DNA from 3 places in the Metapseudomonas furukawaii genome. Region 2 is predicted to be linked to each of the others. Evidence: riboswitches for the same ligand, from Rfam matches in the RefSeq annotation. Region 2 holds a riboswitch; each other region holds the start of a gene.
What was found. Region 2 has a riboswitch for cobalamin ahead of KF707C_RS03875 (energy-coupling factor ABC transporter permease). Riboswitches for the same ligand answer to the same signal wherever they lie in the genome.
Positions count from the first base shown of each region.

Region 1: another riboswitch for cobalamin. It lies ahead of btuB (TonB-dependent vitamin B12 receptor); the one in region 2 lies ahead of KF707C_RS03875 (energy-coupling factor ABC transporter permease).
Region 3: another riboswitch for cobalamin. It lies ahead of cobW (cobalamin biosynthesis protein CobW); the one in region 2 lies ahead of KF707C_RS03875 (energy-coupling factor ABC transporter permease).

Region 1 covers NZ_AP014862.1:4,250,740-4,252,997, reverse strand. Annotated here, with positions in the region: gene KF707C_RS19600 (O-methyltransferase) at 1-455, shown strand, start outside; gene KF707C_RS19595 (hypothetical protein) at 465-785, shown strand; cobalamin riboswitch at 824-1,038, shown strand; gene btuB (TonB-dependent vitamin B12 receptor) at 1,105-2,258, shown strand, end outside.
Region 2 covers NZ_AP014862.1:831,405-833,662, forward strand. Annotated here, with positions in the region: gene KF707C_RS03870 (acyl-CoA dehydrogenase family protein) at 1-996, shown strand, start outside; cobalamin riboswitch at 1,050-1,250, shown strand; gene KF707C_RS03875 (energy-coupling factor ABC transporter permease) at 1,299-1,979, shown strand; gene amn (AMP nucleosidase) at 2,098-2,258, shown strand, end outside.
Region 3 covers NZ_AP014862.1:684,393-686,650, reverse strand. Annotated here, with positions in the region: gene cobM (precorrin-4 C(11)-methyltransferase) at 1-533, opposite strand, end outside; gene KF707C_RS03170 (cobalamin biosynthesis protein) at 530-949, opposite strand; cobalamin riboswitch at 1,069-1,263, shown strand; gene cobW (cobalamin biosynthesis protein CobW) at 1,356-2,258, shown strand, end outside.

The DNA of each region.
Region 1 (2,258 bases), 2.8 Mb from region 2:
AAGTGGGCACCTTCACCGGCTACAGCGCCCTCTGCATGGCCGCCGAACTGCCGGAGGACGGCCGGCTGCTGTGCTGCGACCTGCCGGGCGACTACAACGCCATCGCACGGCGCTACTGGGCGGAAGCCGGTGTGGCCGAGCGCATCGAGCTGCGCCTGGGACCGGCCCTGGACACCCTGGCGACCCTGGCAGACGGTGCCTTCGACCTGGCGTTCATCGACGCCGACAAGGCCAACTACCCCGTCTACCTGGAGGAAGCGTTGCGCCTGGTCCGGCCGGGTGGCCTGATCCTGTTCGATAACGTGCTCTGGAGCGGTCGGGTGCTGGAGGTCGAGCCTGAAAGCGAGGACACCCGCGCCATCCAGGCGCTGAATCGCGCGTTGCGGGACGACGCCCGCGTCGACCTGTCCCTGCTTCCCCTGGGCGATGGCCTGACCCTCTGCCGCAAGCGCTGAGCGAGGACCATGGCCGAGTCCATCCGCCTGCCACCCCAGCCGGACGTTTGCGAACTCTGCAGGCGCGCCGCCGCGCTGACCCGCCATCACCTGATCCCCAGGGCGCTCCACGACAAGCCTTACGTGCAGAAGCGCTTCGATCGCATCGAGCGCATCACCGCCACGCTCTGGGTGTGCCGCCCTTGCCACAACCAGATCCACAGGTTGTTCAGCGAGAAGGAGCTGGCGCTCACCTTCAACACCCGCGAAGCGCTCCTGGCCGACGAGCGACTGCGCACCTTCGTCGACTGGCTGGCCGGCAAGCCCGCTGGATTCACGCCGAGGCACTGATCGGCGGGTGCGATTGACGCTGTCCCGACGACCCTCTACCCTTCGCGCCTGCCTCAGGTGCCCCTTGACCTTGCGTCGAAGGGGTGAAACAGGGAAGCCGGTCCATCCCCCATGGGAGATTCCGGCGCTGCCCCCGCAACGGTAGGCGAGTCGACAGCCGCATTCGGCCACTGTGCACACGCATGGGAAGGCGCGGCAGGGGAGCCAGGCTCCACTCGCAAGCCCGGAGACCGGCCTGGTGCAACCAGCGCACGGCGGACCTTCCGCCCTGCAGACCCCACAGATGTCGCGCGGGTGGCGCGACGGAGAGCAGATCTTGATTCGCAAGCCTTTAATCAAGCCCGCGGCCTTTGCGCTGCTGGGCGGCACATCCCTTTCCAGCTTCCTGGCCGCCGCGCCCCTGACCCTGGACGAACAGGTGGTCACCGCCACCCGCAGCGAACGGCCGGTCAGGGCCAGCCTGGCCGCGACCACGGTGATCGATCGTGAGGAGATCGAGCGGAGCCAGGCCCGGTCGGTGCCCGAGCTGCTGCGCAGGGTGCCGGGGGTGACCCTGAGCAACAATGGCGGCCCGGGCAAGAACACCACCTTGTTCATGCGTGGCGCCGAGTCCGACCACGTCCTGGTGCTGATCGACGGGGTCAAGGTGGGGTCGGTCAGCGCCGGCCTGACAGCCTTCCAGGACCTTCCGGTGGAGCTGATCGAGCGCATCGAAGTGGTTCGTGGTCCGCGCTCCAGCCTCTATGGCTCGGAAGCCATCGGTGGCGTAATCCAGATCTTCACCCGCAAGGGCGGTGGCGATGGTCGTGCCAAACCCTGGTTCTCCGCCGGCTACGGTACTCACGACAGCTATGAAGGCAGCGCCGGCGTGGCCGGTGGCGACGACAAGGCCTGGTACAACCTGGGCGTCAGCAGCCAGGACACCGATGGCATCAACTCCCGTCGCCAGGGGAGCAATTACTACGAGCCGGACGCCGACGGCTATCGCAATCTGTCCGGCACCCTGCGGGCGGGACTCCGTTTCGACAACGGACTGGAGCTGGACGGCACCCTGATGCGTGCCAGGGCGCATAACGACTACGACGATATCGACCGCTTCGGCTTCTTCCATCCCCTGGGGGGGCACGATGCCAATGCCGACAACCGCCAGTCGGTCACGGGCGGCCGGGCGCGCTTCAGTCCGCTCGAGGCGTGGGACGTCACCCTGCAGGCCGGTCGCAGCGAGGACAGGTCCCGCAGCGAAGTGGATGGCCAGTTCGATGCTCGCTTCGACTCCAAGCGCGACAGTGCATCCTGGCTCAACGACGTCACCCTGGCCGAGGGGCATGTACTGACCCTCGGCTATGACTGGCAACGGGACCAGGTCAGCAGCTCCACCCCCTTCGACAAGGACTCGCGCAAGAATGAAGGCGGGTTCGTCCAGTATCTGGGCGAGCACGGTCGCCAGGACTGGCAGCTCAGTCTTCGTCGCGA
Region 2 (2,258 bases):
AAATGGTTCTGCTCGGCCCCCATGTGCGACGCCTTCCTGACCCTGGCCTACACCGACAAGGGCCTGTCCTGCTTCCTCCTGCCCCGGCACCGCCCGGATGGCCGCCGCAATGAGTTCTACATCCAGCGCCTGAAGAACAAGCTGGGCAACTGGTCCAATGCCTCCAGCGAAGTGGAGTACCGCGGCGCCCTGGCCTGGATGGTGGGGGAAGAAGGGCGCGGCGTGCCCACCATCATCGAAATGGTCGCGCTGACCCGCTTCGACTGCATGATCGGCTCCAGCGCCCTCATGCGTCAGGCCCTGACCCAGGCCGCCCACCATTGCGCCCACCGCAAGGTCGGCGGCCGCGTGCTGGCCGAACAGCCCCTGATGCAGAACGTCCTGGCCGACCTCGCGCTGGAAAGCGAGGCCGCCCTGGCCCTGACCCTGCGCATGGGCCGGGCCCTGGACAACGCCCATGACGAGCAGGAGGACAGGTTCGCCCGCCTGGTGACGGCGGTGGGCAAGTACTGGATCTGCAAGCGCGCCCCCGCGATGATCAACGAGGCCGCCGAGTGCCTGGGCGGCGCCGGCTACGTCGAGGACAGCATCCTGCCACGCCTCTACCGCGAAGCCCCGGTCAACTCCACCTGGGAAGGGTCGGGCAACGTGCAGTGCCTGGACGTGCTGCGGGCCCTGTCCAAGGAGCCCGGCGTACTCGACGCGCTGTTCGCCGAACTCGGCGACGGCCACGGCGATGCGCGCCTGGCGGGCTTCATCGGCAAGCTGAAGCAGGGCTTCGCCGACACCGGCGACATCCAGTACCGCGCCCGCCAACTGACCGAGGACGTGGCCGTGGCGCTGCAGGCCAAGCTGCTGCTGGAGGCCGGAAACGCCACGGTATCCGATGTCTTCATCGCCAGCCGGCTGGAGGGGCACGGCCGCGTCTACGGCACCCTGCCACGGGGAGTCGATGTCGAGGCGCTGCTGGCCCGCAGCACGCCGCACCTGGTTTGAGTCCATGCCGGCTGGTTCCCGGGCGATTCCGCTGTTCTTTGTGCAGCCGCGACGTTAATGTTGCCGCCGATGGTTCCGACCCCCGAGGTCGGTGAAAAGGGAACAGGGTGAGGCCTCGCAAGGGCCGATTCCCTGGCTGCCCCCGCAACTGTAAGCGGCGCACGATGCCCAACATGCCACTGGCCAGCCGGCCGGGAAGGCGGGCGAAGTACCAAGCCGCGAGCCAGGAGACCTGCCATCGTCACCGGGCCCAGCCCCCAACTCATCAGGTCACCGCGCGGTGGGCGCGGAAAGGAACCGATATGCACATCGAACCCGGCGTCGTCGAAGGCGCCAAGCTCTTCCTCAGCTATGCAACTGCCGTGGCCGGTCTCGGCCTGACGGCGAAACTCGCCCGTGACGCGGTGCGCGAGAACGGCGGCGTCGCCGCCCTGGCGCTGCGCAGCCTGCTCACCACCGCCCTGGTGTTCGGTTTCTTCGAGGTCCTGCCGCACCATCCGGTGGGCGTCTCGGAGGTTCACCTGATCCTCGGCTCCACCCTGCTGCTGATGTTCGGCGCCGGCGCCACCGCCATCGGCCTGGCCGCCGGCCTGTTGATCCAGGGCCTGTTCTTCGCGCCCTTCGACCTGCCGCAGTACGGCATGAACGTGACCACCCTGCTGGTGCCGCTCTGGGGCATCCATGAACTGGCCAGGCGCATCATTCCCGCGCGTACCGCCTATGTGGACACCTCCTACAAGCAGGCCCTGGCGCTGTCCACCGCCTACCAGGGCGGCATCGTCGCCTGGGTCGCCTTCTGGGCCTTCTACGGCCACGGCTTCAGCGCCGAGAACCTGGCGTCCGTGGGCAGCTTCGGCCTCGCCTACATGAGCGTGGTGCTGGTGGAACCGCTGATCGACCTCGGCGTGCTGGCCGCCGCCAAGTCCCTGACCCGCTACAGCCAGGGCCCGCTGTTCAACGTCCGCCTGCACCAGCCGGCCTGACGATTCCGCCCGGCGGCCAGGCCGCCGGGCACTTCGCGTTTTTCGTCGCCTTCCAGGCTGGTCGCGCCGCGTTTGCATGGCGCAAGATAGGGCCGAGTCCCCTGCCAGGAAGCAGACCGTGAGCAGTCCATCGTTCAGCGAATTCGTCGTTGCCGCCACCGCCGAGGAGGCCGTCGACCGCCTCGCCGCCCTCTACCAGCACGCCACCCAGTCCCTCAGCCAGGCCCTCAAGCGCTATATCAAGGAACGGACCCTGCCCAGCGCCGCCGAGCGGGCGCT
Region 3 (2,258 bases), 150 kb from region 2:
TGCGGCAGCAGCTCGGCGACGATCTCCTCGATCCGGCTCACCCCCAGGTGGATCGCCAGGGTCGCCCGGTGACGGGCCAGGTCCCCCAGGGACTCGCCCTCGGGCATTCGCGTCTTGCTGGCGTGGCGGGTGAGGATCAGCGTCTGCGACACCTCCGGCAGCGTCAGCTCGCAGCCCAGCAGCGCCGCACAGGCCGCCGTGGCCGTCACGCCCGGAACGATCTCGTAGGGAATACCCCGCTCGCGCAGGTGACGGATCTGCTCACCGATGGCGCCGTACAGCGACGGATCGCCCGAATGCACCCGCGCCACGTCCTGGCCCCGGGCATGGGCCTCGGCCAGCAGCGCGACGATCTGCTCCAGGTGCAGCTCGGCGGTGTTCACCACCCGCTCCGCCCGGTGCCCCTCCAGCACCGCCTCCGGCACCAGCGAGCCGGCGTAGAGGATCACCGGGCAGCTGCGGATCAGCCGCTGGCCCTTGACCGTGATGAGTTCCGGATCGCCGGGGCCGGCGCCGATGAAATAGACCGTCATGGCCGTTGGGCCTCCAGGTGGATGCAGGCCAGCGCACAGGTGGCGCGGGCGCTGCGGCGTTTATCGAGCACCAGCCACGCCGGCCCCTGCCCCAGTCGATCGGCCAGCGCCAGGGCCGCCGCCTCGGCCACCCCCGCACTGCCGGCCAGGGCGCGGACCCGCTCGGACGGCTGGTTCAGGCGGGCCTCCAGGGCGTTCAGCACCTCGGGGGCAACGCCCTGCAACGGCAGGTTCCGCTCCGCCGCCAGCGCCCGCAGGCCCGGCTCAAGGGCGCGGTCCTCCCGGGTCGCCAGCGCCGCCAGGCTCGCCGCCGGCACCCCGGCCTCGGCCAGGCAGGCCTCCAGCAACGCCCCCAGCTCCGCCGCCGTGCAGCCCTGGCGGCAGCCGAAACCGGCCACCAGCGAAAGCGGCGTCATGGGGGGAGCAGCGCGATTCATGGCGTGGCAGGCGACCGGTCGGGAAAAATCCGCGCAAGGACAGCACGGGCCCGACAAGGCGTCAACCGACGCGATTGACCGCCGGCCGGGCCCTGCGTAGCCTTCCGTCCTTTCGAGGTTCTCCAGCGAAGGCTGGAGCTAAGAGGGAACGTGGTCCAAGCCACGGCTGCCCCCGCAACTGTAAACAGCCGATGCCCTGTCCACAGCCACTGCCCCACGGGCGGGAAGGCGGACCCGGCGGCGCCCCGCGCCAGGCTGTGAGCCAGGAGACCTGCCTCGCACAGATTCCAGACAACCGGGCGGGGTGATCCGGTGGCGAATTCCCGGCGCGGGCCCTTGCCCGCCGCATTCGTCATGCCCGCCATAGAGCACCTGAGAGGCGCGCATGAAAACCCTGGCCAAGCTCCCCGTCACCATCGTCACCGGCTTCCTCGGCGCCGGTAAGACCACCCTGCTCCGCCATATGCTGGACAACGCCCAGGGTCGCCGCATCGCGGTGATCGTCAACGAATTCGGCGAACTGGGCATCGACGGCGACATCCTCAAGCAATGCAGCATCGGCTGCAGCGAGGAAGAAGCCGTAGGCCGCGTCTTCGAACTGGCCAACGGCTGCCTGTGCTGCACCGTGCAGGAGGAGTTCTTCCCGGTCATGCGCGAGCTGGTGGCGCGCCGTGGCGACCTCGACCAGATCCTCATCGAGACCTCCGGCCTGGCCCTGCCCAAGCCGCTGGTGCAGGCCTTCCAGTGGCCCGAGATCCGCAACGCCTGCACCGTGGACGCGGTGATCACCGTGGTCGACAGCCCCGCCGTGGCCGCCGGCACCTTCGCCGCCTTCCCCGACCAGGTGGACGAACAGCGCAAGCAGGACCCGAACCTCGACCACGAATCGCCCCTGCACGAACTTTTCGAGGACCAGCTGGCCAGCGCCGACCTGGTGATCCTCAACAAGAGCGACCTGCTGGATGCCGAGACCCTGGCCGCCGTGCGCGCCGAAGTCAGCGAAGAGCTGCCGCCGGCGGTGAAGGTGGTGGAAGCCGCGTCCGGCAAGCTGCCGCTGGACGTGCTGCTGGGCCTGAACGCCGAGGCCGAGGCGCACATCGACAGCCGCCCCACCCACCACGATCACGAAGAACACGAGGACCACGACCACGACGAGTTCGACTCCTTCCACGTCGACCTCCCGGACGTGGACGAGCGCGCCCTGCTCGCCGCCCTCGGCCAACTGGTGGAGCGCCATCCCATCCTGCGCATCAAGGGCTTCGTCGCCGTCGCCGGCAAGCCCATGCGC